DNA from 3 places in the Arthrobacter sp. NQ4 genome. Region 3 is predicted to be linked to each of the others. Evidence: riboswitches for the same ligand, from Rfam matches in the RefSeq annotation. Region 3 holds a riboswitch; each other region holds the start of a gene.

Region 1 (10,221 bases), on a different contig from region 3:
CAGCACCCTCAACGTTTCCCCTGCCACAGCCCGGCGCGACCTGGACAGCCTTGCCAAGCGCCGCCTGTTGACGCGGACCCGCGGCGGCGCCACCACGGGCGCCCTCGCGTACGACCTGCCCGGACGTTACAACCGCGACGACCATGCCGAAGCCAAGGAACAGATCGCGCAGTGCGCCTCTGCCTTGATCCGGCCGGGTGCGGTGATCGGTCTCTGCGGTGGCACCACCAGCACCGCCCTTGCGCAGATCCTGGCCACCCGCGAGGACCTGAACGCACCCTCCAACCAGCCGACGCTGACAGTGGTGACCAATGCCATCAACATCGCCGGCCAGCTGGCGGTGCGGCCCAACATCAAGGTGATGGTGACCGGCGGCATCCTGAACCCACGCTCGTATGAACTCGTGGGCCCTTACACGGACATCATCATGCAGAAGGTGGTGCTGGACATCGCCTTCATCGGTGTCAACGGCATCGATCCGGAGGTGGGACCCACCAACACGGGGGAGGGGGAAGCCTCTGTCAACGCCTTGCTGGCTTCCCGCGCAAGGGTGTCCTACGTCCTGGCTGATTCCTCCAAAGTTGGCGTGCGGGCTTTTGCCACCATGGATGGCTATGACTTCACCCGGCTGATCACCGATTCCGGCATTTCTGCGCGCGACAAGGCAGCGTTCGAAGCCAACGGCACGGAAGTGATCGTCGCACCCGCCTAAACCCCTTGGGCGGTGCGCGGCCCGCGTGCCGTGCTGTCCAACATCTGCCGCTCCATCAGGCCGGATCCAGAAACTGAAGGCAAGATGGGAACATGCTGGTTCCCTCCCGCCGTCGACTGCGGCTCGAAGTCTGGATCGTCCTGGGCCTGTCCCTGGGCCAGTCCGCTGTCTACTCCGTGGTGCAGCTGCTCGACAAGATGACCCGCGCCCCGCTGGCCGAGGGCACCTCCACCCTGAACCGGTCGCAGAGCACCCGCGAGTACTTCGACCTCACCTACCAGCTGCTGGATATCATCTTTGCGCTGGTTCCAGTACTGCTGGTTCTCTACTTCCTCACCGACCAGCGGCAGGCTTCGCCCGGCAACGCACGCAACTCCGGTTCGGCATTCCAAAAGCTCGGATTCAACTTCGCCCGGCCCGGGAGGGACCTCCTGCAGGGCGTCGGGCTCGCCGCGCTGATTGGCATACCGTCCCTGGGGCTTTACGCGGCCGGCCGGGCCCTCGGCATCACCACCGCCATCATTCCCAGCGCACTGGACTCGTATTGGTGGACTGTTCCGGTCCTGATCCTGTCGGCGATGCGCCACGCGGTGCTCGAGGAAGTCATTGTGGTGGGCTACCTCCTGGACCGCTTCGGCAAGTTCGGCTGGAGCACGCCCCTCGCCATCGCCGTCAGCTCGCTGCTGCGTGGCAGCTACCACCTCTACCAGGGCTTCGGTCCCTTCATTGGAAACGCGGTGATGGGGGTGGTCTTCGCCTGGCTCTACACCCGTACCAAGCGCGTCATGCCATTGGTCATCGCCCACGCGCTGCTGGACATTGTGGCATTCGTCGGCTTCAGCCTCTTCGGTAAGGCCGTGGGGCTGGGATAGCGCCGCCGAGGCCTGGCAGTGGGACTTAGGGGCTACCTGAGCGGCACAAGTGCTGTGTCCCCGCAATGCCCAACACCACCCACATTCACATGCCCAGCAGCAGCTGCCAGTCCGCCTGCGGGTCAGCGGGCAGCTCGAAAAACTTTGCATGGAACTCATCCCACAAGGGATCAGTGGGGCAAAGCTCGCTGGGGTCCACCATGTTCTCACCTGGCGGTTCTTCGACAGGCGGATCAGGCCACACCGGCATCCCCGCAAGGAACTCTTGCCACAACGGATCCTCCGATAGGTGCGGCCCGCGCCATGGTGGCGCCGTAGTCAGCGGAACGGTGTCACTAAGCCGGGCAGTGTCATCAAGTCCAGCCATGGATCCGGGCCGAGCTGATGCTTCGACGGGCGCCGCAACAGCATCGACCGGCAAGCTTCCCGATGGCCACTGGGCCGGTTCGGGGTCGGGGTGTTCTGGGTTGTAGTGCCTGCCTGTGGGTGAGGTCCAGCCGGGTGGTTCATTCTTGTTGGCCGGATCTGGCGTCCATCTGGTGTGGTGTTTGAGCCGGTGGTGTTTGGGGCAGAGTTGGGCCAGGTTGCTGACGTTGGTGGTGCCGCCGTGTTGCCACGCTTGTAGGTGGTCGGTTTCGTTGTCGGGGGTGCGGTTGGTGCAGCCGGGGAATGTGCATTTGGTGTCGCGCATCCTGATCCAGCGTTTGATGGCCTCGGTGAGCCGGTAGTTTTTCCGGCCGATCTCCAGTGGTGCCCCGTCGCGGGGGTCGATCAGGACCCGGTAGAACGATTCCGCCCCGTCGGCGACAAGTTTCCGTGCCATGGACGCCGGGATTGGTCCGAAGCCGTCCAGTAAGGCGGGTTCGTCGGTGGCTCCGAGGAGGGCGAACACGGGCACGGTGACCAGGACATCGGCCCGCGGCGCAGGGACCTTCCCGACCCCGGTGACACCCTCCGTGCCCTGAATGCCGAGGCCGGGACCGTCTTCCTCGGCGTGGCCGGCGCCGAGGAGCAGCGATGCTGCGATGTCGGGGCGGAGTTGGGTAAGGGTGCGGGGTTCGTCTGGTCCCTGGAGGCCGCGGGCGGTCGCGGTGGTCCGGTTCCAGATAGCGCACGCGGTGTCCCCGGGCAAGTAGAGGGAGATCCAGGCCATACCGTCCTTGTCCGGGGTGTATTCCATCCGCCGGTCAGCCACACCCTTTACATGGCGCTTCTCGATCGAGTCGGGGTGGTGGCGTTCCCGCCAACCACGCACCTTCGCCCGGAACCGGGACGGAACAAGCTCGCCGGGGGCCGCGCCGCGGGCGGGCTGGGGTGCAGCCGGGTCGAAGAAGTGCGCCACCAACGCCAGGGCGCCCTCGGTGGTGAGGCCTTCAGTCTCATCGGCGACAATCCGGGCGTGCTGCCAGGACATGTCCCCGGCGGACAGTGCATCGAACACCAGCGGCAGGGAGCAGATCCGGCGTGAGTGCTCCACCAAAGCGCCCGCGGCCGCCGAGCTGATGGTCAGCACCCCGGCGATCTCCTCCACCACCGACATGTCCGCGTAAGTGCGGTCCTGGACAGTGGCGTCCGGCGGCGTCATCGCCTGCTGGAAGGCAACGGCTTCGGCAGTATCCAGCGCCTTCATCGCGGCGAGCTGCGCCTCCAGCCGGGCCGCAACCTCCAGCCGTTCCAGCCGGATCTCATACCGCCGTTGAAGCACGTCAACACGGGAACCAATGCCGGCGCCGGCAGCCAGGGAAGTATCTTCGAAATCCAGCGCATCGATGGCAGCAACAGAGGCACGAACACCCTCCAAAACCACCTCAACACCACCGCTGATTCCCATGCCCACATCATCCAACGAGGCACTGACATCCAAAGTGTGCACGGTTCATGCTGGCGTCCTTCATAGCGGCGCAGGGGGCAGCTTCTTAAATTAATTCGGCCGCCATTGGGTGGTGACGCCGTTGTCACCACCCAATGGCGGCCGAAGTTTGCCCGGGCACAACCCGGGGACCTCCCCGAAGTGATCCGGGGAGGAACGGGGGAGGGTCAGATGGTGACGGCTCCGTTGGCGGTTTCAAAGGTGACCGAGAGGATGCCCGGGGTTCCGTGCGGGGCGACCCACTCCACCGCAACGTCCTCGAGCGGCTTCTCCACCGGCTCACCCAGCCACTCGGTGACGCGCGAGGCGGAACCGGCGATGGTCAGGCAGCTCATCTTGAGGTTGCTCTCGTACGCGTGGGACGGGTGGAGCGAGGGATCGCCCTCCCACTTGAGCATGTACGGCACCTGGGGATCGGCGATGAGGCCCAGGATGCCAATCTGCTTCCAGACCAGTTCGCGGCCGTCCGGGAACTTGCGGTTGCCGTTCACGGCGGCGCGGCCCAGGCGTTCCTCGAAGGGGGCGAGGTCGTCCACTTCGACGCACCAGCCCATCCAGCCGCCACCAGCAGCGGAGCGGGCACGTACTGCCTGTCCGAACGGTGCCTTGTCCGATGCCGGGTGGTCCAGGACCTCAACGACTTCGAGGTACTTGTGGCCGGCGAGCGGGATGATCATATTCCGGGTTCCGAAGCGGGGGTGTACGCCACCCTTCACTGCCTCAACGCCGAGGGCAGTTGCAATACGTTCGGTAGTGGCCGCGAGGCCATCGTGTTCACAGGCGTAAGAGACGTGATCCATGCGCATGCGAACATCTTGGCACTTTGTGATCAGGCTCTCAGCTAAGGGCACCCTTACTAGTATTTGTGGCGCCCGGCGCCCCCGTTATTCGGCCGAGACAGTGGCCGGAAGACCATGTTCGTCACAATGCTGTCCACGGCAACCGTCCGGTTCCTAGACTGGGCCCAGGTCATGAGTGCCAGCGCCAAGCCCCGGCTCGCTGGCCGGCAACCCTCCATCCGCGGTGGGGTGCCCCGGGTGAAGACCTGGCTCCCCGGCAACAGCCGGGAGCAAGCGCGGCCCGTACTGCCGGTGAGCATGCCGGGCCCATGTCAAAGGAGATTTGGATGTCCAACGGATGGTCCTTCGAAACCCGCCAGATCCACGCAGGCCAGGCGGCGGACAGCGCCACGGGGGCCCGCGCCCTGCCTATCTACCAGACCACGTCATTCGTGTTTCCCAGCGCTGAAAGCGCCGCCAACCGTTTTGCCCTGGCTGAACTTGCGCCCATCTATACCCGCATCGGCAATCCCACCCAGGATGCCGTCGAGCAACGGATTGCCAGCCTCGAAGGAGGCCTGGCCGCGCTGCTGCTGAGCTCCGGGCAGGCCGCCGAAACCTTCGCTGTCCTGAACATCGCCGAGGCAGGCGACCACATCGTGGCCAGCCCCAGCCTTTACGGCGGAACCTACAACCTGTTTGCGCACACGCTGAAGAAGTTCGGCATCTCGGTGACCTTCGTGGCCGATCCGGACAACCTGGACCAGTGGCGCGATGCCGTGCAGCCCAACACCAAGCTCTTCTTCGGTGAAGTGGTGTCCAACCCGCGCCAGGATGTCCTGGACATCGAAGGCATCTCCGAGGTGGCCCACCAGGCCGGCGTGCCCCTCATTGTGGACAACACCTTGTCCACGCCGTACCTGATCCGCCCACTGGAGTGGGGAGCGGACATTGTCCTGCACTCGGCCACCAAGTACCTGGGTGGCCACGGCTCGGCCATTGCCGGAGTCATCGTCGATTCCGGCAAGTTCGATTTCGGCAAGGATCCGGAACGGTTCCCCGGCTTCAACACCCCGGACCCCACCTACAACGGCCTGGTCTACGCCCGCGATCTCGGTGAAGGCGGCGCACTCGGCGCCAACCTCTCCTACATTCTCAAGGCCCGTGTGCAGTTGCTGCGCGACCTCGGCTCAGCCGTCTCGCCCTTCAACGCGTTCCTGATTTCCCAGGGCCTGGAGACGTTGAGCCTGCGGGTGGAGCGCCACGTTGCGAACGCCACGGAAGTGGCGCGTTGGCTGGAGGCAAGGGACGACGTCGAATCCGTCGCCTACGCGGGGCTGCCCTCCAGCCCCTGGTACGAGCGTGGCCGCAAGTACGGACCCAAGGGGACGGGCGCCGTCGTGGCCTTCAATCTGGCCGGCGGGGCAGAGGCGGGCAAGCGCTTCGTCGACGCCCTGGAGCTGCATTCCCACGTGGCCAATATCGGCGACGTCCGCTCCCTGGTCATCCACCCCGCGTCCACCACGCACAGCCAGCTCTCGCCGGAGCAGCAGGTTGTGGCCGGCGTGCACCCGGGCCTGGTCCGGCTTTCCGTTGGCCTGGAGCACATCGACGACATCCTGGCCGACCTGGAGGCAGGCTTCCGGGCAGCCAAGGGCGCCGACGCGTAGCCCCAAACGCGAGCGTCGCAGCATGTGCCGGCCGGCAAACCGGGAAGTCACAACCAGTCATACTCTTGGCCTGGAGTGGGGGGTGTTTCGTACACTCGAACCAGGTCATGAGTGCCAGTGACAGCCCCGGCTTGCTGGCCGGCAACCCTCCATCCGCGGTGGGGTGCCCCGGGTGAGGACCTGGCCTGCCGGTCAGACGACGGCAGGCAAGCGCGTAGAAGAGGTCTTGCCATGACGGTTACCGTCGCCCGAACCACCATCCCCGAACACGGAATCGTGCGTTACGCCTCCATCGGGGGTCTGGAACTCGAAGCCGGGGGATACCTCCCGGACGTCACCCTGGCCTACGAAACCTGGGGGACGCTCAATGCGGACGCCAGCAACGCCATCCTGATCGAGCATGCGCTGACCGGCAGCACCCACGTGACCCGCGGCGACACCGACGAAGAAGGTTGGTGGGAACAGCTGGCCGGCCCCGGCGCTCCCGTGGACACGGACCGCTTCTTCGTGGTGTCCATCAATATCGTTGGCGGCTGCTACGGATCCACCGGCCCGTCATCACCCGCGCCGGACGGAAATCCCTGGGGCTCCAGGTTTCCCCTCGTCACGCTGCGCGACAGTACGGTTGCCGAGGCAAGGCTCGCGGACCAGCTGGGCATCAAGAGCTGGTTCGCCGTCCTCGGCGGATCCATGGGGGGCGCCCGCGCCCTGGAATGGGCGGTGACGTACCCGGAAAGGGTGCAGCGCTGCGCCGTGATCTCCGTGGGAGCCGCCAGCACGGCCGAACAGATTGCCTTCGCGCAGGCCCAGACGCTGGCCATCCGGCAAGACCCCAATTTCAACGGCGGGGACTACTACGGCGGTCCGTGCCCGGAAGATGGGCTGGCACTGGCCCGGCGCATCGCCCACATCACCTACCGGTCGGCTGCCGAACTGGAAGGCCGCTTCGGCCGGGCACCCCAGGCGCCCGAGTCGCCCCTGCAGGGGGAAGTTCTTGCCTCCCGCGGCCGCTACCAGGTGGAAAGCTACCTGGACCACCAGGGCAACAAGCTGGTGAAGCGCTTCGATGCCAACAGCTATATCGCCCTGACCGAGGCACTGATGAGCCACGATGTGTGCCGGGGACGGGGAACCTTGACCGAAACCCTCGCCGCCTCCACGGCACGGTTCTTCGTGGCCGCCGTCGACTCGGACCGGCTCTATTTTCCGTCGCAGTCCCACGAACTGGCCCAGGCGCTGCCCGGGGACGTGGACGTCCATGTCATCCAGGCACCGATCGGGCACGACGGGTTCCTCACCGAGATCGGGCAGTTGGGCGGCCGGCTGCGGAGCAGCTTCCTGGTCTAGGCGCCGCCTGGCGCACAGCCCTTAATGTGCATTCCTGCAGATGCGTTCTGCACTAATCGGCGTTGAGGTTGCGCCGCAGGCAGACCATACTCATCGAATCCGGCTTTCGTGGTGTGCATCACACCCGTCTGCCATTGACTGGTCCCCGTGGTGTCGACGACGACGCCGAAGGAGTTCGCATGAGTACGGAAAGCTCCGCCGCAAGGCGCACAGAGGAAACCGACGTCAAGGCCTCAGGCCTTAAGAAAGTGGTGACGGCCTCCATGGCCGGCACGGTCGTGGAATGGTACGAGTTCTTCCTCTACGCATCGGCCGCCACCCTGGTGTTCGGGAAGGCCTTCTTCCCCAACGCCGGCACGGAACTGGACGGCATCATCGCCGCCTTCCTCACCTATGCCGTCGGTTTCGTCGCACGCCCCATCGGCGGAATCGTCTTTGGCCACTTCGGCGATAAGTTCGGCCGCAAGCAGCTGCTGCAACTGAGCATCATCCTGGTGGGGGTCTCCACCTTCCTCATGGGCTGCCTGCCCACCTTCGGACAGATCGGCTACTGGGCGCCCGCGCTGCTGGTATTCCTGCGGTTCGCCCAGGGCTTCGCCGTGGGCGGGGAATGGGGCGGCGCCGTGCTCCTCGTGGCAGAGCACAGCCCCAGCAAGTCACGCGGCTTCTGGGCCAGCTGGCCGCAATCGGCAGTGCCGCTGGGCAACCTGCTGGCCACGGCCGTGCTGTTCGTCCTCTCCTCCACGCTGACCCAGGACGCGTTCCTGGGCTGGGGCTGGCGCGTGGCGTTCTGGCTCTCCGCAGTGATCGTCATCATCGGTTACTACATCCGCACCAAGGTCAACGACGCCCCCATCTTCCTGGAGGCCCGCAAAGAGGTGGACGCGGGCCACAAGGGCTACGGCGTGGCCGAGGTGTTCCGGCGCTACCCGCGCGGCGTCTTCACCGCCATGGGCCTGCGCTTCGCGGAAAACATCCTCTACTACCTGGTGGTCACGTTCTCCATCACCTACCTGAAGACGGTGGTGCAGGCTGACACCACGCGGATCCTGCTGCTGCTGCTCCTTGCGCACACCGTCCACTTCGCCGTCGTGCCCATGGTGGGCAAGCTGTCGGACCGCTTCGGCCGCAAGCCCGTCTACATGGCCGGCGCCATCATGGGTGCCACCTGGGGCTTCTTCGCCTTCCCCATGATGGACACCAAGAACGATGTCATCATCCTGGCGGCCATCATGATCGGCCTGGTGTTCCACGCCTTCATGTATGCCGGGCAGCCCGCCATCATGGCGGAAATGTTCCCCACCCGGATGCGGTATTCCGGCGTCTCGCTCGGCTACCAGGTGACGTCCATCGTGGCGGGCTCACTGGCGCCGATCATCGCCGCGTCCCTGCTGGGTACCTACAAGTCCTCCGTCCCGGTGGCGGTGTACCTGCTCATCGCGTGTGCCATCACCGCCGTCGCGGTCTTCTTCCTGAAGGAAACCCGGGGCATCTCGCTGCACGACGTTGACGCGGCCGACGCCAAGGGCACGGCAGACCTGCTCGCTGCCAGCAAGAAGTAGGGCCATGAAAGCCGCCGTCCTCTACTCCACCGTTCCCGCCCCGGCCCAGGGAAAACAGAGCTACGCCGAGTCCAGGCCCCTGCTGGTGCAGGAGCTGGAGCGGCCGGAGCCGCGCGCCGGTGAGCTCGGAGTTTCCATCACCTACTCGAGCCTGTGCCATTCGGACCTGTCCGTCGTGGACGGTTCACGCGTCCGGCCCCTTCCCATGGCCCTGGGACACGAGGCCGTGGGGCGGGTGGTGTCCGTGGGCGACGGCGTCTCCGACGTATCCGTGGGGGACCATGTGGTTCTGGTGTTCGTGCCCAGCTGCGGCCAGTGCCGGGCCTGCCTGTCCGGCAGGCCCGCGCTCTGCCACCGGGCAGCTGAGGTGAATGGATCCGGAGACCTGCTCCATGGTCCGGCACTGTTGCGGACGCCGGCGGGGGAGCGGATCAACCACCACCTGGGCGTTTCCGCCTTCGCTGACTACGCGGTGGTTGCGCGGGAATCAGTGGTGGTGATTGACGACGACGTCCCGGACACCGTGGCGGCGATGTTTGGTTGCGCCGTGCTCACCGGAATGGGAGCGGTGTTCAACACCGCCGCAGTCGGCCCCGGCCAGTCCGTGGCAGTGTTCGGCCTGGGGGCGGTGGGCCTGTCCGCCGTGATGGCGGCCCGCCTGGCAGGGGCCACGAGCGTCATCGCCATCGACCCCAACCAGGGGAAGCACCAGCTGGCCCGCGACGCCGGGGCCACCGCGGTAGGGACGCCGGAGGACGCAGGGCGGCTGATTGAGGAAGCAGCCGGCGACGGCGTCGACGTCGCCATTGAAGCGGTGGGCTCAGCCGGTGTCATCGCATCCTGCCTGGAGCGGGTCACCAGGGGTGGCGCGGTGGTCTCCGTGGGCCTGCCCCACCCCTCCGCAGAGTTGACGGTACCGGCCCTGCAGTTCGCCGGGGCCGGCAAGCGGCTGCTGGGCTCCTACATGGGCGACGCCGTTCCCGCGCGGGACATCCCCAGGTACCTCGGGTACTGGCGGGACGGCAAACTGCCGGTTGAGCTGCTGCACACCGACACCCGGCCACTCGGCGAGATCAACGAGGGCCTTGATGCGCTCGCAGCGGGACAGGTAGTGCGGCGGCTCTTCCGGGCCTGAACCGTCAGGCCCGGTTCCTCACCCGCCCCGGCTCCTCACCCGGCGAGCAGCAACGACCGCTCCTTCACCTCGTCCTTCAGGGCCGCGATCACGGCCTGCACCCGCGCTGACCGAAGCGACTCCGGCCGTGCAACAGCCCAGATGGGCAGCTGGCGCTCAAAATCACCTGGCAGCACGGGCACGAAATCTTCACGGTCTCCCACCATGAAGTTCGGCAGCAGCCCAATGCCGGCGCCCTGGCGCACCGCCTCCACCTGGGCGAACACGCTCGTGG
Region 2 (10,221 bases), on a different contig from region 3:
GCGCCAACGGTGCCGGCAAGTCCACGTTCGCGCTGACCCTCGCAGGGCTGCTTGAGCCGGTGTCCGGAAAAGTGTCCGCGACGCTGGACCTCAGCCGCGGTGCCGGCATCGATCCGTACAAGTGGAAGGCCGAGCAGCTGATTTCGCGGGTGGGCACGGTGTTCCAGGAGCCGGAGCACCAGTTCGTCACCGGAAAGGTGCTTGACGAGCTGCTCTTCGGCCCCCGGCACCTGGGGCACGGCGAGGACCGCGTTGAGGAACTGCTGGAGCGGCTGCGCCTTACCCAGCTGGTGGACGCCAACCCCTATACGCTCTCCGGCGGTGAGAAGCGGCGGTTGTCCGTGGCCACCGTCCTGGCCGCCAGCCCCCAGGTGCTGATCCTGGACGAGCCCACGTTCGGCCAGGATGCCAATACCTGGGCCGAGCTGGCATCGTTCCTGTCCGAGCTCCTTGATGCCGGCACCGCGGTGGTAGCCGTGACCCATGATGCCGAATTCACGGAGGCGCTCGGCGGGGCGGAACTGCGGATGGCCGTGGCGGAAGCGGTGGCGCCATGAGGCAGCAACTCACCTTGAGCGGCAACCACGCCCTCCTGGCCCGCGCCAACCCCTTGAGCAAGTTCGCGGCCGTCCTGCTCATCACGGCCGTCCTGGCGCTGTCCATCGACTGGGTGTCCGCGTCCGTGGCCCTGGTGTTCGAACTTCTGCTGTTTCCCCTGGCAGGCCTCACCTTGTCCCTGCTGTGGCAGCGCGGCTGGCCGCTGATCCTCGCCGCTGCCGTGGGAGGCTGGAGCACCGCCATCCTGGCACCGGACAGCGGCAGGATCCTGCTCGACGCCGGCATCTGGACCATGAGCGAGGGTTCCCTCCAGCTCGGCATAGGATTCCTGCTGCGCGGTTTTGCGATCGCCCTCCCGGCGGTGCTCCTGATGAGCTGCACCGATCCCACCGACCTCGCCGACGCGCTCGCGCAGAAGGCGCGCCTGCCGCACCGGTTCGTCCTGGGAACCCTGGCTGCGATGCGCTTGGTGGGGCTCATGGCCGAGGAATGGCAGACCATCGGGATGGCGCGGCGTGCCCGCGGCGTAGGCGCCCGGGGCAGCCTGGGGCAGCGGGTGACGGCGACGCTCGGGCAAAGTTTCGGGCTGCTGGTCCAGGCCATCCGCCGTGCATCGAGGCTCGCCGTCACCATGGAGGCGAGGGGTTTCGGAGGCGGCCGGCGGACCTGGGCCCGGGTGTCCACCTTCAGCCCGCTGGACCTCTGGGTGGTGGCAGGCGGCGTCCTGGTGGCCGGACTCGCCCTTTTCGCAGCTGTTACGGCCGGTACCTGGAATATGGTGTGGCTGGGGAGTTAAGCCACCCGCCCGGGGGACAGGCAGGGGCTCCCTATCGCACCGAATGGGTACCGCCCTCCTGGAGCCCCCTTCCGCGCCCGCGGGTAGCTGCCACGAAGGCTGGATAACTCATTTATGATATATTCGCGGTATGATCCAGGAGACCGCTGAACACGTTGCCGCCATGCTGAGGGACGCCCGGAGCGAGAAAGGGTGGACCCAGGGGCAGTTGGCCGCCGAACTTGGCACCAGCCAGAGCGCCGTGGCCCGGATGGAACAGGGCAAGCAGAACCTGAGCCTGAAAATGATCCAGCGGCTGGAAAACATCTTTGACCGCAGCATCGTGAACGTGGCCAAGCCGCAGATGACCCACCTGCGGGTGGAAGGCGGCCGCACCCTCTCCGGAGCCGTCGACGTCAACAGCAGCAAGAACGCCGGCGTCGCCCTGCTGTGCGCCAGCCTGATCAACAGGGGCACCACAGTGCTCCGGCGCCTGGCCCGGATCGAGGAAGTCAACCGCATCGTCGAGGTCCTGACCAGCATCGGTGTCGAGTGCACCTGGCTCAATGACACGGATCTCCGCCTGCGCCGCCCTGCCGTCCTGGACCTGGACGCCATGGACGTGGACGCGGCACGCCGGACCCGCAGCGTCATCATGCTGCTGGGCCCCCTGCTGGATGAGTCCCGTGAGTACCGGCTTCCCTACGCCGGCGGCTGCGACCTGGGCACCCGGACCGTGGAACCCCACATGCAGGCACTGCGCGAGTTCGACCTGTCAGTGGAGGCCACCGCAGGTTTCTACACCGTGCAGGCGCCGCCCGCCGATACCCGGGACCGCTCCTTCGTCCTCACCGAACGCGGGGACACCGTCACCGAAAATGCGATCATGGCCGCGGCGCACCGCGCCGGAACAACCGTGATCCGCAACGCCAGCCCCAACTACATGGTGCAGGACCTGTGCTTCTACCTGCAGATGCTCGGCGTCACCATTGAAGGCGTGGGCACCACCACGTTGAAGATCACCGGGCAGCCGGAAATCGACGCCGAGATTGAATACTTCCCCTCCGAGGATCCCATCGAGGCCATGAGCCTCATCACGGCCGGCATCGTCACCAACTCCGAAGTCACCGTGCGCCGGGTGCCCATCGAATTCATGGAGATCGAACTGGCCACTCTGGGCCAGATGGGGCAGAAGCTGGAGATTTCGGGCGAGTACATGGCCCGCAACGGCCGCACCCGCCTGGTGGACGTGACCACCAAACCCTCCGAGCTGCGTGCCCCGGAGGACAAGATCCACCCCATGCCGTTCCCCGGGCTGAATATCGACAACCTGCCGTTCTTCGCCGTCATTGCTGCGAACGCCCACGGCCAGACCATGATCCACGACTGGGTGTACGAGAACCGCGCCATCTACCTGACGGAGCTGAACCGGCTCGGCGCGCAGGTGCAGCTCCTGGACCCGCACCGGATCTACGTCAACGGACCCACCAAGTGGCGCGCCGCCGAGGTGGGCTGCCCGCCCGCGCTCCGGCCTGCCGCCTGCCTCCTGCTGGCCATGCTCGCAGCGCGGGGTGTGTCCGAGCTGCGGAACATCTATGTGATCGAGCGTGGTTACGAGGACCTGGCGGAGCGGCTGAACACCATCGGCGCCAAGGTGGAGTACTTCCAGGACTGACCCATTCACGCTTCGTCATGAACGGCGGGCCACGGTTCCAATGGCCGCCCGCTGCCGCAGAATATTCGTATGCGTACATTTGGCGTAGAGGAAGAACTCCTGATCGTTGATCCGGAGTCCGGGGAGCCGCTTGCCCTGGCCGACGCCCTCCTCGCCAGCCACCGCGTCGCAGCCGACGATCTTCCCGTGGACCTGGATGGCCGCCATGCCGGCAACCAGGCGGATTACGACGACGAGATGGGCCTGAGTGCCGAGCTCAAGCTTGAGCAGATCGAGACGCAGACCCGGCCGTGCCGGGAGTACGGCGGCCTGCTGGAGCAGATCCGGGCAGGCCGGGCGCTGGCCGACCAGGCAGCCCGGAAGCACGGAGCCAGGGTGGCGGCGCTGGCCACCTCACCCGTGGCATCGCCCAGCCACACCACACCCGACCCGCGCTATGCCAGGATGCTGGAGCGCTTCGGCCTCACCGCCCAGGAACAGCTCACCTGCGGTTTCCACGTCCACACCTTCATCGAATCGCCGGAGGAAGGGGTGGCGGTCCTGGACCGCATCCGCGACAAACTGGCTGTCCTCACGGCGCTGAGCGCGAACTCGCCGTTCTGGAACGGCGTCCCCACCGGCTTCGAAAGCTACCGCACCCAGGCCTGGAACCGCTGGCCCACAGCCGGCCCGGCCGGCATCTACGGAACGTACCCTGCCTACCGCCGGGTGGTGACCCGGCTGCTGGACAGCGGCGTCATGCTCGACGAGGGCATGCTCTATTTCGACGCGCGGCTCTCCCGCAACCACCCCACGGTGGAGGTGCGGGTGGCGGACGTATGCCTCCGTGCCGGGGACGCCGCACTCATCGCCGTGCTGGTCCGGGCACTTGTGGAATCCGCCAGCCGGGAGTGGCGGGACGACGTGGACCCTGCGCCCGTTCCCACCGTCCTGCTGCGGATGGCGTCCTGGCAGGCCAGCAGCGCCGGGTTGAGCGGCGAACTGCTGGACTTTGGCAACTTCCGGCCGGCGCCGGCTGCGGATGTGGTGCGTTCCCTGGTGGATTACCTGGCCCCCGTCCTTGACGAACAGGGCGAGCTCGCATTGGCCCGCCAGGGGGTGGAGGACATCATCGCCCGCGGGACAGGGTCCGCTGAACAGCGCCGCGCCCGCGACAAGGCCCTGGCGGGGCAGCCGCCGGAGGACATGGGGTTCGGCGCGGTGGTCCGGCAGGCCGTCCACCTGACCATGCGTGATGCGCTGGACCTTGCGGACGTGGCGGCTACGCCCGAGCTGCTGCGTGTCCGGCAGGCCTGACGGGGCAAGAGCCGCCAGGCGCGCAGACTTGTAGAACCTCAGGTGTCTTGTAGAACGGCAGGTGTAGAGACCCGCAGCGAAGCAGGTGCTAGGTAGCGAGGCGCTGTAGAAGGACCTGTTCCAGCGGGCTTCGTTGTGTTGGCAGGATGCCCTCGGGCCAGTGGGTTGGTTCTGAGTCCTGGTGTTCTGGGTTGTAGTGCCTGCCTGTTGGTGAGGTCCAACCGGGTGGTTCATTCTTGTTGGCCAGGTCCGGTGCCCATTGGCTGTGGTGTTTGAGCCGGTGGTGTTTGGGGCAGAGTTGGGCCAGGTTGCCGACGTTGGTAGCGCCGCCGTGTTGCCAGGCTTGTAGGTGGTCGGTTTCGTTGTCGGGGGTGCGGTTGGCGCAGCCCCGGAAGGTGCACTTGGCATCGCGCATCCTGATCCAGCGTTTGATGGTTTCGGTGAGCCGGTAGTTTTTCCGGCCAATTTCCAGTGGTGCGCCGTCGCGGGGGTCGACCAGGACCCGGTAGAACGATTCCGCCCCGTCGGCGACAAGTTTGCGCGCCATGGACGCCGGGATCGGCCCGAAACCATCCAGTACGGCGGGTTCATCGGTCACGCCGAGGAGGGAGAACACCGGCACCATCACCAGGACGTCGGCCCGCGGCGCAGGGACCTGTCCGGCCTCCATCGGTTTCCCGGTCTGTGTGGTGTGCCCGGCGCCGAGGAGCAGGGAGGCGGCGATGTCGGGGCGGAGCTGGGTGAGGGTGCGCTCTTCGGTGGGACCTTGGAGTCCGCGGGCGGTGGCGGTGGTGCGGTTCCAGATGGCGCAGGCGGTGTCCCCGGGGAGGTAGAGCGAGACCCAGGCCATACCGTCCCGCTCGGGGGTGTATTCCATCCGCCGGTCAGCTACCCCTTTTACATGGCGCTTCTCGATCGATTCCGGGTGATGGCGTTCCCGCCACCCGCGGACCTTGGCTCGGAACCGTGACGGTACGAGGTCACCGGGGGCCGCGCCGCGGGCGGGCTGGGGTGCGGCCGGGTCGAAGAAATGCGCCACCAGCGACGCCGCGCCGTCAGTGGTGAGGCCCTCGGTTTCGTCGGCGACAATCCGGGCGTGCTGCCAGGACATCGCGCCCGCGGCCAGGGCGTTCATGGCGTGCGGCAGGGAGCAGATCCGCCGTGACTGGTCCACCAAAGCGCCCGCTGCCGCGGAGCTGATGGTCACCACCCCGGCGATTTCCTCCACCACCGACATGTCCGCGTAAGTGCGGTCCTGGATCGAGGCGTCCGCTGGGGTCAGGGCGCGCTGGAACTCCACTGCCTCAGCAGCGGCCCGTGCCTGCATCGCAGCGAGCTGCGCCTCCAGCCGAGCCATAAGTTCCAGCCGTTCCAGCCGGATCCCATACCGCCGCTGCAACACATCCACACCGGCACCAGCAGCCGCCGCGGCAGCAAGGAAAGAGTCCTGACGGTTCAGCGAATCAAGGGCGGCAACAGAGGCATCGATCGACGCCAGCACCACCCCGACACCACCGCTGGTTCCCATACCGACATCATCCAACGAGGCACTGACATATGTATTTGGCCAGGCGGACCTGGTCCCGCCCCCGCTAGATCTGCTTCAGCGCCTGTTCCAGGTCGCGGAGGAGGTCTTCCGGGTCCTCGAGCCCCACCGAGAGCCGGACCACGCCGTCGCTCAGGCCGATGGCGGCCCGCCCCTCCGGGCCCATGGCGCGGTGGGTAGTGGTGGCGGGGTGCGTGATCAGGGACTTTGCGTCACCGAGGTTGTTGGAGATATCGATGATCCGCAGCCCGTCCAGCAGTGCGAACGCCGCTTCCTTGCCCGTGCGTCCGCCGGAAGGAGCGAGCTCGAAGGTAAGGACCGTGCCACCTGCACTCATCTGCTTTGCCGCCAGCCCGTACTGCGGGTGCGACTTCAGGAGCGGGTACTTCACCCAGCTCACCGCCGGCTGTTCCTCCAGCCATTCTGCGAGCCGGAGTGCGGTCGCCGAGGAGTGGTTGACGCGCAGGCCCATGGTCTCCAGGCCCTTGGTCAGGACCCAGGCGTTGAAAGCGGAAAGCGCGGGGCCGGTGTGGCGCATCAGCTGCTTCACCGGTCCGTCGATGAATTCCTTGGTGCCCAGGATGGCACCGCCCATCACCCGGCCCTGCCCGTCGATGTGCTTGGTGCCGGAGTAGACGATGACGTCGGCGCCGAGGTCCCCGCAGCGCTGCAGCAGGGGAGTGGCGAACACGTTGTCCGCCACCACGGTGGCCCCGGCCGCATGGGCCAGTTCGCTGACGGCGGCGATGTCCACGATCTCCTGCATGGGGTTCGACGGGGACTCGAAGAAGACGGCGGTGGTGGGCTTGGACAGGGCTTCGCGCCACTGGTCAAGGTCCGGGCCGTCCACGAAGACCGTCTCCACACCCCAACGGGGCAGGATCTCGTTCAGGATCACAAAGCACGAACCAAACAGTGACCGGGCGGCCACCACCCGGTCCCCCGCAGCCAGCAGGGCACCCAGCGAGGTGAACACGGCGGACATGCCCGACGCCGTCGCGAAGCATGCTTCGGTGCCTTCGAGCAGCCTGAGCCGTTCCTGGAAGGTGGCCACGGACGGGTTGCCGTAGCGGGAGTAGACAAAGCGCTCGTCCTCGCCGGTGAAGGCCCGTTCAGCTGCCGCGGCGGACTCGTAGACGAACCCTGAATTCAGGAAGATGGCCTCGGACGTTTCCTGGAAGTTGGAGCGGTCCAGGCCTCCGCGGACTGCCTGGGTGTCGGGGTTCCAGCCGGGGGCGTCTGGGTTGAAGGTCACTTAGTTCTTTCCGAGGTTGGTGGGGAGGCCGCGGTTCTTCCAGCCATTGACGGTCCGCTCGCCGTAGCGGTCGGGCTCGCCTTCGAAGCCCTCCAGCACGCTGTAGGCGGTGAAGCCGGCCTGGGTGGCGGCAGTCGCGGCCGCGATGGACCGCTGGCCGGACCGGCACAGGAACAGCAGTTCCGCGTGGGGATCCTCCGGCGCCTGCTCCTGGAGGTCCTTGACGAAGTCCGGGTTGGGGATGCCGCCGGGGAAGGTCCACTGGATGAACAGGGGATCGTTGTCCGTGGCCTTGGTGTCCGGGATGCCGATGTGGGCCCATTCGCCCTCGGTGCGGACATCCACCAGGATGGCGCCCTGCTCCAGCTTGGCCCAGGCTTCCTGCGGCGTCAGGTCTCCCGCGTAGCTCATGCGTGGCCCTCGCCGTCGAACTCGCCCTCAAATTCGGCATCGAGCTGGTCCACGGCGGTGGCCACGGCGGCGTCGGCGGAAGCGATCGCGGCCGGAAGGACGATTGCCTGCGCCACGATGACGGTGGTGCCGTTGAAGGTTGCCGCCGGGCTGCCGTGCAGGACGTAGCCATCGGCGAGTGCAGCGGAGATCCGCTCACAGAATTCACGGTTGTCCGCGCCCGTAATCAGGCGGTAGGACAGTCTTTCGTCAGGGGCGGGTGCGTCGGACACGACGGATCTCCTTCTCTCACGCTTGCAGCTCGAATCGGTCGATATGCCGAGTATTCACCTGAGGCACCCCGCCGCGAAAGGGAGGGTTGCCGACCGGCAAGTCAGGGCTTGGCGCCGGTACTCATTACTCCCCAAAAACGTAACACCTGCCGCGCCCGGCCGCATCGCCGCCGTCGTCATGTTCCGTAATTGAGCCGTCCGCGTCACGGCACGGGTTATGCCCATGGGCCGATAAAGTTCTTACCGGGGGCGCCGCCCCGTATCCAGAGCAATGAGTACCGGGGGGTCCTTGTCAGCATGCGGGCACACGTATCGCACCACCACGCCGCCATCCCGCGGAACCGTCCGCGTTCCATCGCAGCCTTTTTCGCCGCGGTGTTCATCGTCCTACTGGCCCTGGTGGTCCCGGCAGGCCCGGCACACGCGGCGCCTGCTCCACCGGACAAGGGCAAGCCGTGGCTGGGGGCGGTCCTCGAGTGGGGTGAGGATACGGCCGCGGGCTTCAGCGACAGGCTGGGCGCCGGCCCCGCCGTCTTCGGCCACGACATCACCATTCCGTACCGCGAATCGGAGCGGAATGACATCGACGGCTTCCTGCAGCAAACTGCAGCCAAAGGCGCCCACGCCCTGCTCACGGTGAAGCCGTCGGTGCCCCTGGACCAGCTCGGCCCCGCGGAGGCGGAAGCGTTCGCAGCCCAGGTCCGCGACCTGACATCGGGGTTCAAGGGCCAACTGCTGGTCCGGTTCGCCCCCGATATGAATGCCAGCTGGGTGGCCTGGGGCCAGCAGCCGGCCACGTACCGGCAGGCTTTCCAGGCCGTGGCGGCAGCCTTCAAGAAGGACGACGGCGGCCGGGCCGCCATGGTGTGGGCGCCTTACCTGGGCAAGGACTACCCCTTTGAACGGAACCGGAATGCCCCGGAGCCGGGAAGCGACGGGTTTTCCCTCCTGGATACGAACGGGGACGGGACCTGGAACGGAAGCGACAGCGCCTATGCCCCCTACTACCCGGGCGATGACGCCGTGGACTGGGTGGGCCTGACCGCCTATCACGACGACACTGCCGGCGGGGCCGCCGTCAACACGACGCCGCGTCCGGGCGAACTCCAGGAGATGCTGACGGCCTCCGGCGGCGAAAACTTCTACGGCACCTACGTGGAGGGACGCAAAAAGCCTTTCCTCCTCCAGACTTCGGCCTTCTACAGCCCTGCGTCCGGTGGGGCGCCCGAGGCGGACATCAAGACGGGCTGGTGGGACCAGGTGGTGGCCACTGCCACGTCACCCGCTTTCGCCGGGACGGCCGCCGTGGTGTGGGACGAACGGACCAGCACGCGGGATACCGGCGTGGCAAGCATCAGCTGGCTGCTCACGGGAAGCCCGGATATTGCCAAGGCCGCCCTGGACAGGCTGAAGGCATCGCCGATGGTCACCGGCCCTGTCACGGATGTGGCGTCCACAGGCACCTACGTGCGGGCCAACACGCTTTCCGGCGCCGCCCCCTGGACCGTTGGTGCCGCCATGGTCATCCTCCTGGTGGCCCTGTGGCAGGTTCCCCGCCGGATCAACACCGCCACGTCCTGGAGCTACCAGGACCCTTCCACCAGGGATTCGCGGGTGGACCTGCTGCGCGGACTGGCCATTGTCTTTGTGGTGGTCAACCACCTGGGCATGGCCTCACTGTTCCAGCTGCTCACCCAGGAGGCGGTGGGCTTCGTGTCAGGCGCGGAGCTGTTCGTCCTGTTCTCCGGCCTGGTGGTGGGCATGGTGTACGGGCCCAAGGCCAAGGAGGACTTCGGCCGGGTGGTGGACCTGACGTCCCGCCGGGCCGGGAAGCTCTACGTGACCGCCCTGGCCGTGCTGATCGGCGTCTTCCTTCTTTCCCTGCTCCCGTTCTTCCACACTGAGGCCCTGACCACGTTCGTGGACCAGGGGACCGGCGGCGCAGGACACGGCGGCGCCGGCCGGACCTACGACCTCTACGCCGGCATGTCGTCGCTGTTCCAGTTCCCCGTGCCGCCGCAGGTGCTGCCGGCCATCGTGCTGCTGCAGTTCGGTCCCTGGCAGTTCAACGTCATGGGCCTGTACGTGGTGCTCCTGCTGGCCAGCCCGCTGATCCTTGCGGCGCTGAACCGCGGCAAGGCCGTCTGGGTATTGCTGGCGACGCTCGCCGTGTACGCGGTAGGCGCCGTGACCCGGTTCAGGATCCTGCCATCCCAGTTTGAGGACTCGTTTCCCCTGCTGGTGTGGCAGGTGCTTTTCGTCCTCGGCCTGGTTGTTGGCTACTACCGCCGCAGCATCGTTGCGTGGTTGTCGGCGCACACGTGGGTGGTGGCGGCCTGCACTGCGGCAGCGTTTGCGCTGGCCTTCCTGTCCTGGGGGAATCCGTACCTGGCCAACAACTACGACGTCCGCTTGGCGCTCATGCCGGACGCC
Region 3 (10,221 bases):
GCGAAGGACAGGAAGTACTCCACGATCTCGTCCACCACAACGCTGCGGCGGTTGTAGACCTTGACCAGGAGTTCGTTCTTCTGGCGCAGCGAGCCTTCCACCTTCTGGCGCAGGATCGATTCGTCGAAGACGTCCTGGACGCGGATGCCCAGCCGGGCCACCTTGTCCATGTAGGCGGGGCCGATGCCGCGGCCGGTGGTGCCGATGGCGCGGCTGCCGAGGAAGCGTTCGGTCACCTTGTCCAGCACCTGGTGGTACGGGGCCACCAGGTGGGCGTTGGCGGAGACCCGCAGTTTTGAGGTGTCGGCGCCGCGCGCCTGGAGTCCGTCGATTTCCTGGAAGAGGGCCTCCAGGTTCACCACGCAGCCGTTGCCGATGATGGGAACGGCGTTGGGGCTGAGAATGCCTGCCGGCAGCAGCTTGAGTTCGTACTTTTCACCGCCTACGACGACGGTGTGCCCGGCGTTGTTGCCGCCGTTGGGCTTGACGACGTAGTCAACACGGCCGCCCAGCAGGTCGGTGGCCTTGCCTTTTCCTTCGTCGCCCCACTGGGCTCCTACGATCACAATTGCTGGCATGGGATCCTCCCCCATTCGTTCGGACTGCCCGGGCCGGCCACCAGGTGGCGGGCCCATGCAGCGCCGTTCATGAGAATGCCCCGAACATACCGGCCTTCGCACAGCCGCAGCACGGCGCAGCGAAGCAAGAGTTCCGGGGCTCTTACCACCCAAGTTTAGCCGATGGGGCACTTTGTCCACTGTTGTGGCCCGCCGCGGTCCTTTCTGCCAAAAGGCCGCGGCGGCCGGTGCCGCCTATTCGTCCTCCGCCTCCCCGGCGGGCCGGGACGTCTGTTCGGCGAGCGTGTTCCAGAAGGAGGTGTCGGCGTCGGCAATGGACCCGTCCGCGATGGCCGCGGCCGTGGAGGTCAGCGTGGTGACGGTCTGCTTGATCAGGTAGCCGTTGCTGCGCTGTCCGAGTGCATAGCCGTCCAAATAGTGGTCCGACATGCCGCGCATCTCGAAGAGCAGGGTGGCGATGCCGTACTCCACGGAGATGCCGTTGCGGCTGATGGTTTCGGCACTGCCGCCCTGGTACTTGCCCAGGTGTCCCCAGCCGGTGGAGTCGACGTTGTTGAAGACCACCGCGCCGAGCTGCTTGGATTTTTCGACGACGGCGGGGTCGGCGTTGGGGGTGGTGGGGTACAGGATGGAGCCGGATACCAGCTTGCCGTCACGCTCCGCCCGGGTGCCCTGGTGGTGCAGGTCGATCATGTAGTCGATCCGGTATTTGCGCATGACGTTGTTGTGCAGCGCCTGGGTCTCCGGCTGGACCTTGGCCACGTGGTCGCGGTTCAGGTCCACACCCTCGGCGTTGTAGCGGGTGAGGTGCCGGTCCCCCTTTGCGAGGTAATTGTCCAGGGAGAAGTTCACGTCGCCCATGGCGCCGTCCGCATTGAGCATGGGCACCACCAGGATGTTCACGCCTTTGAGGATGTCCGCGGATTTGCCGGTCCCCAGGTGCTTGATGAACTCCATGGCGCCCTCGGTGGTGAGCTGCTCGTTGCCGTGCTGCTGGGTCAGGTACAGGATGGTGGGCTTGGCGGGGTCCGAAATGTACTTGACCAAGTGGATGTCGCGCCCCTTGACCGTCTGCCCGATGACCTCCAGCTCCATTGCCGGCTGGCGGGCATCCTGGTCCTTCAGGAACGAGACCATCTGTTCGTACGTGGCGAGCTTGGACGTGGTGATCTGGCCGTTGCCGTCGTAGGTGGGGCCTTCGCCCACAGCGTGTGCCAGCGGGGCAGGTCCTGCTACGACGGCCAGCGCCAGGGCTCCGGAGACGGCGAGGGTCCTGAAATTTGCCAGGGGTTTCTTCACAGTGCGTTACCTCTTTCGAGTGCATCGGGGTGCCGTTAGCCAGCTTCGTCGCGGCGGCGGCATGTGACCTCAGCCAACCAAGCTTAACGAAACCTGTCAATAACCTGAACAAAAGCTGTAAGTATGCTGCTGCCCGCTGGGAAACGGCAGGAAAGCCGCCGGGCAGCCCGTCGCGACATAAAGCGGAGCAGACTTGCCCCGGGGCAGGCATCTGGATTTATGTGAGAGTGAACCATCCGGAGCGGCCGAGAGACCTGGCTCGATGACGCCGCAGCAACCACGGTCCAGCAGGATTCCTGCCGGCCGAAGGTGCTACTGCCAGGACCGATGGAAAGGAAGATTCCAGCATGTCCCTGAACACCGACCACATCCGCGTCACCCACGCGGGATCCTTGCCCCGCACCCCGGAACTCATCGCGGCCAACGCCGCCAAGGAAACCGACGGCGTCACCCCTGAATTCCTGGAACTTCTGGAGGCCTCCGTGGTGGAGGTGGTCCAGCGGCAGAAGGACCTCGGCATCGATATCCCCAACGACGGCGAATACGGGCACACGATGTCCAGCTCCGTGGACTACGGTGCCTGGTGGAACTACTCCTTTGCACGGCTGGGCGGCCTGGAGCCAACCAACGTGGACCGCTGGGCCGATGCCCAGGTGCACCGCTCCTCGCCCGGCAACATTGTCCTGACCTCATTCCCTGACCGGCGCGACCGGCAGGCGTTCAACGAGGCCTACAACGACCCCTCCTCGGGCATCCTGTCCCACCGCAAGAGCGTGACCCAGCCCAAGATCGCCGGACCCCTGACCTACACGGGCCAGGACCTGGTGGCATCGGACATCAGGAACCTGAAGACCGGCCTCGCAGCGGCCGGGTTGTCGGACGGCTTCGTAGCGTCCCTCTCTCCCGGCTCCTGCGCCCGCGTGGCCAACGAGTACTACAAGTCTGATGAGGAACTTGTCTACGCCTGCGCCGATGCCATGCGGGAGGAATACAAGGCGATCATCGATGCCGGCCTCACCGTGCAGCTCGATGATCCGTCCCTGGCCGAGAGCTGGGACCAGATCAATCCCGAGCCCAGCCTGGAGGACTACCTGAAGTTCATCCAGCTGCGCGTCGAGGCCACCAACTGGGCCCTCCGCGACCTGCCCCAGGAACAGATCCGGCTGCACGTCTGCTGGGGTTCCTGGCACGGTCCGCACACCACCGACATCCCCTTCGCCGACATCATCGGATCGGTGCTGCAGGTGAACGCCGGCGCCTACTCCTTCGAGGCCGCCAACGTCCGCCACGAACACGAATGGCGGGTATGGGAGGACACCAAGCTCCCCGAGGGCAAGGTGATCATCCCGGGCATCGTCTCGCACGCCACCAACGTGGTGGAACACCCGGACTTGGTGGCAGACCGCATTGTCCGCTTTGCCGACGTCGTGGGCCGTGAGAATGTCATCGCCTCCACCGACTGCGGCCTGGGCGGCCGGGTCCACCCGCAGATCGCCTTCGCCAAGCTGGAGGCCCTCGGCGAGGGCGCCCGCCGGGCCACCAGCCGCCTCTGGTAGCTGCAAGAGGCGACGCGGGAACCCGCCGGTTCCGTGCCCTGGCTGAGTCAGGTGCACGGGACCGGCGTTTCGTTTCCCGGGGCTTGCTAAACTGGGTAAGGCCGACCAGGAATCGGCCCACCCCAATCAACCGCCGCTGATGTGTCGCGCCCCCGCGTGCCCGTTTCCGTGGCGGCAGCAACGCCAATCCCCGCAGGAGAACCAGCACTTCATGACAGCCCTGGCACCCGAAACATTCCACGAACAGCTCATGAGCCGCCGCTACGACCCCAGCGTTGCTGCCGTTAACGAGCTCTGCGATTCCCTGCGGGAGACCAAGCCCGGAACCGTGGTCCCTTATGTGGATCCCATGCACGACGTGGAGGAATGCCGCATCATCAGCCTGTTCTCCAACATTGGCGAGGCGGACCCGTCCGGGTTCATCACGGCCGGGGACCAGGACGCCGCGACCCGCATGCTGGGACTGCAGTGGAAGCTGGGCCTGCGCCCCGAGTTCGTGATGCCGTGGAACGTCCACCCCTGGCACGTTCCCGGTGAGCCCAACGGCAAGTTCACTCCCGACCAGATCCAGGCAGGCCTGAAGCCGCTGCTGAAGTTCCTGGCCCTGGTGCCCCGTGCCTCCGTCATCGTGGCGCACGGAACCGAAGCCAACCGGTTGGCCAACGCACTCCTGAAGACCGAAGTTCCGCTGCTGTGGCGCCGTGGCCTGAAGACCTACAAGGTGCGCTCCCTGAGCGGCCGCGCCTTCGCCGGTTCCCCCGCTCGCCAGGAGGAGTACCTCGAGGACATGCGCGCGGCCTACGCCGACGCCATGGCACGCACCGGCATCGCCAAGCCTTAAGCGACCGACGGCGGGTGGTTAACTTTCCAGGAAAGGGAACCCCCCGCCGTCGGTGTTTAAGCGCAAAGGACTAAAACTTGCCCTCGATCGCTGCCTTCGCCGTGGGGTCCGAGTCGTTGAGGAACTTTTCGATCCGCTCCGGCTCGTCAGCCTCGCCGATGGCGGAGGAAGCCCTGCCCAGGGAATAGAGGGCCCGCAGGAATCCGCGGTTGGGCTCGTGCTCCCACGGGATGGGCCCGACGCCGCGCCAGCCGTTGCGGCGCAGCGAGTCCAGGCCGCGGTGGTAGCCGACGCGGGAGTAGGCGTAGGAATCGATGATCCGGCCCTCCGCCCATGCTTCTTCGGCGAGCACAGCCCAGAGCAGCGAGGACGTGGGGTGCTTGGCCACCAGGTCCAATGCCTCGTGGCCGGCCTCCAACTGCCCGTGCACCTCGGTTTCGGCAGGCAGGAGCGTGGGCTCCGGCCCCATCAGGTTCCGGCGGAACTCGTCCGACATCTAGAAGGTCTTTCCGGCCGAACCGAGCTGCTTGGTGGCTTCCACCACGCGGGCTGCCAGGCCGGCTTCGGCGGAGGCGCCCCAGACGCGGGGGTCGTAGGTCTTCTTGTTGCCCACTTCGCCGTCAACCTTCAGGACGCCGTCGTAGTTCTTGAACATGTGGTCAGCCACCGGACGCGTGTAGGCGTACTGGGTGTCGGTGTCGATGTTCATCTTGATCACGCCGTAGGAAACGGCGTCGGCGATCTCCTGGTCGGAGGAGCCGGAGCCGCCGTGGAACACGAGGTCGAACGGGTTGTCCTTGCCGATCCTGGCACCCACCTGGGCCTGGATGTCCTTGAGGATCTCCGGGCGCAGCTTGACGCCGCCGGGCTTGTAGACGCCGTGCACGTTGCCGAAGGTCAGGGCGGTGATGTAGCGGCCGTTTTCACCAGCGCCGAGGGCGTCGATGGTGGCCAGGGCGTCCTCGACCGTGGTGTAGAGCTTGTCGTTGATGGCGTTCTCCACGCCGTCTTCCTCGCCGCCGACGGTGCCGATCTCCACCTCGAGGATCATCTTGGCTGCCGCGGTGCGGGCCAGCAGGTCGCGGGCGATCTTCAGGTTCTCCTGCAGGGTCTCTGCGGAGCCGTCCCACATGTGGGAGTTGAACAGCGGGTTGCGGCCGGCCTTGACTTCAGCCTCGGACGCTTCCAGCAGCGGCAGGACAAAGCCGTCCAGCTTGTCCTTGGGGCAGTGGTCCGTGTGCAGGGCGATGTTGACACCGTAGTTCTTGGCCACCTCGCGGGCGAAGGCAGCAAAGCCCAGGGAACCGGCCACCATGTCCTTGGTGGAGGCACCTGACCAGTAGGCGGCACCGCCGGTGGAAACCTGCACGATGCCGTCGGACTCTGCCTCGGCGAAGCCACGCAGTGCCGCGTTCAGCGTCTGCGAGGACGTGACGTTGACGGCGGGGAAGGCGAATCCGCCCGCCTTCGCGCGGTCGATCATCTCGGCGTAGATCTCTGGGGTTGCAATGGGCATGCTGGCTCCTCTGCTGAGTTTCGTCTGTGGGTGGATGACCCTCAAATAGACCGCTTACGGCTTGGCACCATCCTAGCCATTCCCGGGCTGGCAGGGTGTTTCGGGTCACCGGTCGGTAATACTCACACGTGCTGGTTGAAGACGTGCCGCCGGATCCAGGCGTGCATGGCAATAGCCGCGGCGGAGGCGGCGTTGATGGACCGGGTGGAGCCGAACTGCTCGATGGACAGGGTGGCGGCGGCCGCCTGGTGCACTTCCGGAGTCAGGCCCGGGCCCTCCTGCCCGAATACCAGCACGCAGTCGCGCGGCAGTTCATACGTCTCCAGGGGCACCGAGTCCGGGAAGATGTCGATCCCGATGATCGCCAGCCCCTCCCCCTGCGCCCACTGGACGAAGTCCTCCACGGTGGGGTGGTGGCGGACGTGCTGGTAGCGGTCGGTGACCATGGCGCCGCGCCGGTTCCACCGCCGTCGGCCGATGATGTGTACTTCCTTGGCGAGGAAGGCGTTGGCGGTGCGCACCACGGTGCCGATGTTCAGGTCGTGCTGCCAGTTTTCAATGGCCACGTGGAAGTTGTGCCGCCGGGAGTCCAGCTCCGCGACGATCGCCTCGTGCTTCCAGTAGCGGTATTTGTCCAGGACGTTGCGCCGGTCGCCGTCCGCCAGCAGGTCAGGGTCCCAGTGGTCGCCTTCCGGCAGTTCCCCTTCCCAGGGCCCGAGGCCGACCTCCGCCTTTGCGGGTCCGGCCTCCCCGGGCTGGTGGTCGGGTTCGTCTGTCATGCCGGGCGTTTGGTTCACCCTTCAACACTAGACTGGACTCTTCGGGCAATCATCACAGGCGGAGGCAGGGCATGGCAGACGAGGACCAGGTAGCAGGCAACCCGGCGGTATACCGGAGCGGCCAGGAGATTGAGTGCTGGCTGACGGACATGGACGGCGTCCTGGTCCATGAAAACCAGCCCATCCCCGGGGCGGCTGAGCTGATCCAGCGCTGGGTGGACACCTCAAAGCGCTTCCTCGTGCTGACCAACAACTCCATCTTCACGCCCCGCGACCTCGCCGCACGCCTGCGCGCTTCCGGGCTGGAGATCCCCGAGGAGAACATTTGGACCTCCGCCCTGGCCACCGCCCAGTTCCTGAAGGACCAGGTGTCTGCCGGCGGGTCGGAATCGGGCAACCGCGCCTACACCATCGGCGAAGCAGGGCTGACGACGGCGCTGCACGAGGCTGGCTTCATCCTCACCGACCAGAGCCCGGACTTCGTGGTCCTCGGCGAGACGCGCACGTACTCTTTTGAGGCAATCACCACGGCCATCCGCCTGATCCTGGCCGGTGCGCGGTTCATCGCCACCAACCCGGATGCCACCGGCCCCTCCAAGGACGGCCCCATGCCGGCCACGGGTGCCATCGCGGCCCTGATCACCAAGGCCACCGGCCGCGAACCGTACATTGTGGGCAAGCCGAACCCCATGATGTTCCGGTCGGCCATGAACCAGATCGATGCACACTCCGAGACCACCGCCATGATCGGTGACCGGATGGACACGGACATCATCGCCGGCATGGAGGCCGGCCTGCACACCGTCCTGGTCCTCAGCGGCATCACGCACAAGGACGACATCGCCGCGTACCCCTTCCGGCCCAACCAGGTGCTGAATTCCGTGGCGGACCTGAAGAACCAGATCTAGAAGATGCTGACCCGGGAGCCGCCCCGGGGCAGCGGGAAGTACTCGTCCAGCAGTTCCGTGACCAGGGGCCGGTAGATCTGCGGGTTCCAGCCGGGGCTGGCGTGGGCGGGCGCCGCACCCGTGGTCTGCAGGTTGCTGGAGACCATGTTGTCCTTGAACACCACCGCCCAGGTTTCGGCCGCGGTCTCATAGTCAACAGTGCCGTCTTTGGGGTTGCCGATATAGGCCATCTTGGCTGTTCCGAGGTGGCCGGCGAACTGGCTTCCCTCGAAGTGGTAGATGTAGGCGGACTCCGTTTGGACCAGGACGTTGGACGGGGCAATGGGTGAGAGCTGCTCCAGCGTCTGGTTCAGGATCTGGCGCCAGCTCCGTTCGTCCTTGTGGATGATCCGCTCCCCCAGTTCATACCCGCCGCGCAGGGTGGAGGGGAACCTGACGCCGCTCTCGTAGAGGAACACCACGCCGTCGAACCAGCTTTGGTCCAGGACGTCGTGGGCGCTGTAGGGGCTGGAGTCCAGGAGGATGAACTGCACCTGGACGCCCTGCAGGGCCAGGAGCCGGGCCGCCACCTGGGTGGCGAGCATGCCGCCGAAGCTGTGCCCGTAAAAGAAGAGCTTGGTGATCTTCTCGGCAGTGATGTAGTCGGTGATCGCGTTGACCACCTCAGTGATATTGAGCCCCAGGTTGGAATATCCGACGGCGGCGAGCCGGGCGCGCTTGTTCAGTGCGCCCCTGAGCGTGTTCAGGATCCACTGCGCTTCTTCCCAGCTGGTCTTGTACCCGGGGAACAGGAACCAGCTTGCGTCCGGGTAGTAGGCATCGGCGAAGTCGTCCGCAATGGTCAGGATCCTGGTAGTCCGGCGCTGCGACTGCACTTCCCGGGTCATCAGCATGTCCGCCGCCAGCAGCCCGGAGGCGCCGGCCCCGGCCAGGAACGTACGCCGCGAAAAGCGTTTGAGGGCAGCCGCTTCCGCCAGCAGCCGGGCATCGGAGACCCCTCGCCGGCTCTGTGGATTAACTTCCCCCTCATACGGCACACTCCTACCGTAAGCCCCGGGAAAGTCACCACGGCAACCGCGGATGTTAACGTTCGGTGACGCTGAGCGTCAGCTGGCGGCCTGCCCCTCCGTGGCCGGGAAGGGCGCCTGCGGTTCCTGCTGGCGGCGAAGGATCTCCAGGCCAATGTCGTTGTAGCGGCCCAGCAGGTCAGCGCCGTCGGGGGCGTCCGGGTTATCCAGCAGGGCAAAAGCGGAGTCGCTGGCGTGCAGCAGTTCCTGCTCCGTGTATTCCGTCAGCGGACGGCCATACAGCCCTTCGATCCACATCACCGGCAACTGCGGGTACTCACCTGCGAACTCACCGCCGGGGAAAAGCTCCCTGATGTCATCATCCACCAGGAGCGGGCGGAGGCTGGAGGCGTCCCATTGTGCCCAGTCGTGCGCCGCGGGGGTGAGCTGAAGGGACACCCCGGCGGAGGGGACGCCCGGCAGGGACGTGGTGTCCATGGCGTTGAGGTCGCCGCGGAGACCTGCCAGCGCGGATGATTCGACAAGTTCAGCCTGCGAGAGATCGACGCAGATACGGCAGCGGATGCCCATCCTCCGGACGCGGCGGATGATGTGGACCAGTTCAGCACGGGAATCGTGGTGAAGGGCTCCCCGGACTTCAATCCGGACGATGTCCGCGGGGACATCAAGGTTAACGAGTGCGTCTAGCGCGCGGTCCATAGGTACTCCAAAAGAGGTTCTATGGCCGACGGCTCAACCTCCGCTAGCGTAACCCTCACCGGGCCTCCGCACAACCTGCCTTCAGGCCCGCCGACCCTGGCCGACTTTGCCCGGTTCCTGGTAGTGGGTACGCGCTCCGGCGGTGCCGCCCACCGAATCCACCAGCGACTTGGCGATGTCCCGGAGTTTGGTGTTGCTGTTGCTGGACGCCTCGGTGAGGATTTCGACGGCCGCTTCCTGGCTGCACCGGTTCTGCGCCATGACGATGCCGATGGCGATATCGATGATGGTCCTCGACTCCAGCGTGGCCCGCAGGTTCGTCGCACTGTCTGCGTGCAGCGAGAACCGGACAGCCAGCCGGAGTGCTTCGGAAATTTCCCGGGTGAAGTCCCGCGCCCTGTCCGCCGCCCGGCCGTCAAACTTGCGCGGGGCGTCGGAGTAAAGGTTCAGCGCGGCCTTGGCCTCCCCCTGCAGGTTGAACGGCAGCGACAGCACCGAACGCAACCCGTGGGAGGCAACGGCAGCCGCATAGTCCGGCCCCCACCGGTCCTCCTGCAAGAGGTCCGGTACGTAGACTTCGCGCTCTTCCTGTGCCGCGGACAAGCACGGACCCTGGGCGAGGGAATACTGGATTTCATCCACTTCCCGCGCCGCTTCGCTGCTCCAGCCGATGGTGGCTGCCTTGCGGTCGCGGAGCAGCGTGATGCCGCACAGGGCGTCGTCGCCGTCGCCTGCCATCTGGTGCGCGGAGAAGCGTGCCAACTCGTTGAGGAAGTCCTCGAAATCGGCGCTTTCCAGGATGAGGTTCTGGACTTGGTCCGTCGCGCTCAAAGGCTGTTGTGGGGGGAGCAAAATACAGGATCTCCAAGCAACTGAAAGGTGTTAACGCAAATAATAAATCAGCCACCAGCGGCGGGCCAACACCGGTCCCCCAGGTGTCCCGGAGCCGGCCGCCGGGGCCGGCCCCGTCACGGGACTAGTCCAGGCCCAGCTCGTCCTTGCCGAATGCGAACAGGT

The links. A riboswitch is a leader RNA that binds a small molecule or an ion and turns the genes downstream of it on or off. The one in region 3 is predicted to bind S-adenosylmethionine.
Region 1: linked by a shared signal. The riboswitch ahead of PUN51_RS07300 (bifunctional o-acetylhomoserine/o-acetylserine sulfhydrylase) and the one ahead of PUN51_RS11465 (cobalamin-independent methionine synthase II family protein) in region 3 are both predicted to bind S-adenosylmethionine.
Region 2: linked by a shared signal. The riboswitch ahead of PUN51_RS08935 (DUF1737 domain-containing protein) and the one ahead of PUN51_RS11465 (cobalamin-independent methionine synthase II family protein) in region 3 are both predicted to bind S-adenosylmethionine.

The regions. Positions count from the first base shown of each region.
Region 1 covers NZ_JARETC010000003.1:169,369-179,589, reverse strand. The annotation lists gene PUN51_RS07320 (DeoR/GlpR family DNA-binding transcription regulator) at 1-712, shown strand, start outside; gene PUN51_RS07315 (CPBP family intramembrane glutamic endopeptidase) at 805-1,584, shown strand; gene PUN51_RS07310 (HNH endonuclease signature motif containing protein) at 1,670-3,415, opposite strand; gene PUN51_RS07305 (VOC family protein) at 3,622-4,260, opposite strand; SAM riboswitch class IV at 4,422-4,536, shown strand; gene PUN51_RS07300 (bifunctional o-acetylhomoserine/o-acetylserine sulfhydrylase) at 4,581-5,903, shown strand; SAM riboswitch class IV at 6,007-6,122, shown strand; gene metX (homoserine O-acetyltransferase MetX) at 6,135-7,250, shown strand; gene PUN51_RS07290 (MFS transporter) at 7,430-8,812, shown strand; gene PUN51_RS07285 (zinc-binding dehydrogenase) at 8,817-9,947, shown strand; gene PUN51_RS07280 (LysR family transcriptional regulator) at 9,983-10,221, opposite strand, start outside.
Region 2 covers NZ_JARETC010000004.1:78,726-88,946, forward strand. The annotation lists gene PUN51_RS08900 (ABC transporter ATP-binding protein) at 1-557, shown strand, start outside; gene PUN51_RS08905 (energy-coupling factor transporter transmembrane component T family protein) at 554-1,354, shown strand; gene PUN51_RS08910 (UDP-N-acetylglucosamine 1-carboxyvinyltransferase) at 1,485-3,008, shown strand; gene PUN51_RS08915 (glutamate--cysteine ligase 2) at 3,078-4,304, shown strand; gene PUN51_RS08920 (HNH endonuclease signature motif containing protein) at 4,393-5,832, opposite strand; gene PUN51_RS08925 (O-succinylhomoserine sulfhydrylase) at 5,897-7,105, opposite strand; gene PUN51_RS08930 (rhodanese-like domain-containing protein) at 7,106-7,516, opposite strand; gene PUN51_RS08935 (DUF1737 domain-containing protein) at 7,513-7,788, opposite strand; SAM riboswitch class IV at 7,802-7,917, opposite strand; gene opgC (OpgC domain-containing protein) at 8,086-10,221, shown strand, end outside.
Region 3 covers NZ_JARETC010000005.1:231,408-241,628, forward strand. The annotation lists gene PUN51_RS11455 (adenylosuccinate synthase) at 1-578, opposite strand, end outside; gene PUN51_RS11460 (M14 family zinc carboxypeptidase) at 813-1,877, opposite strand; SAM riboswitch class I at 2,107-2,211, shown strand; gene PUN51_RS11465 (cobalamin-independent methionine synthase II family protein) at 2,225-3,433, shown strand; gene PUN51_RS11470 (uracil-DNA glycosylase) at 3,645-4,274, shown strand; gene PUN51_RS11475 (DUF3151 domain-containing protein) at 4,345-4,770, opposite strand; gene fbaA (class II fructose-bisphosphate aldolase) at 4,771-5,790, opposite strand; gene PUN51_RS11485 (TrmH family RNA methyltransferase) at 5,913-6,569, opposite strand; gene PUN51_RS11490 (HAD-IIA family hydrolase) at 6,641-7,477, shown strand; gene PUN51_RS11495 (thioesterase domain-containing protein) at 7,474-8,514, opposite strand; gene PUN51_RS11500 (hypothetical protein) at 8,584-9,204, opposite strand; gene PUN51_RS11505 (GAF and ANTAR domain-containing protein) at 9,286-10,035, opposite strand; gene pyrE (orotate phosphoribosyltransferase) at 10,181-10,221, opposite strand, start outside.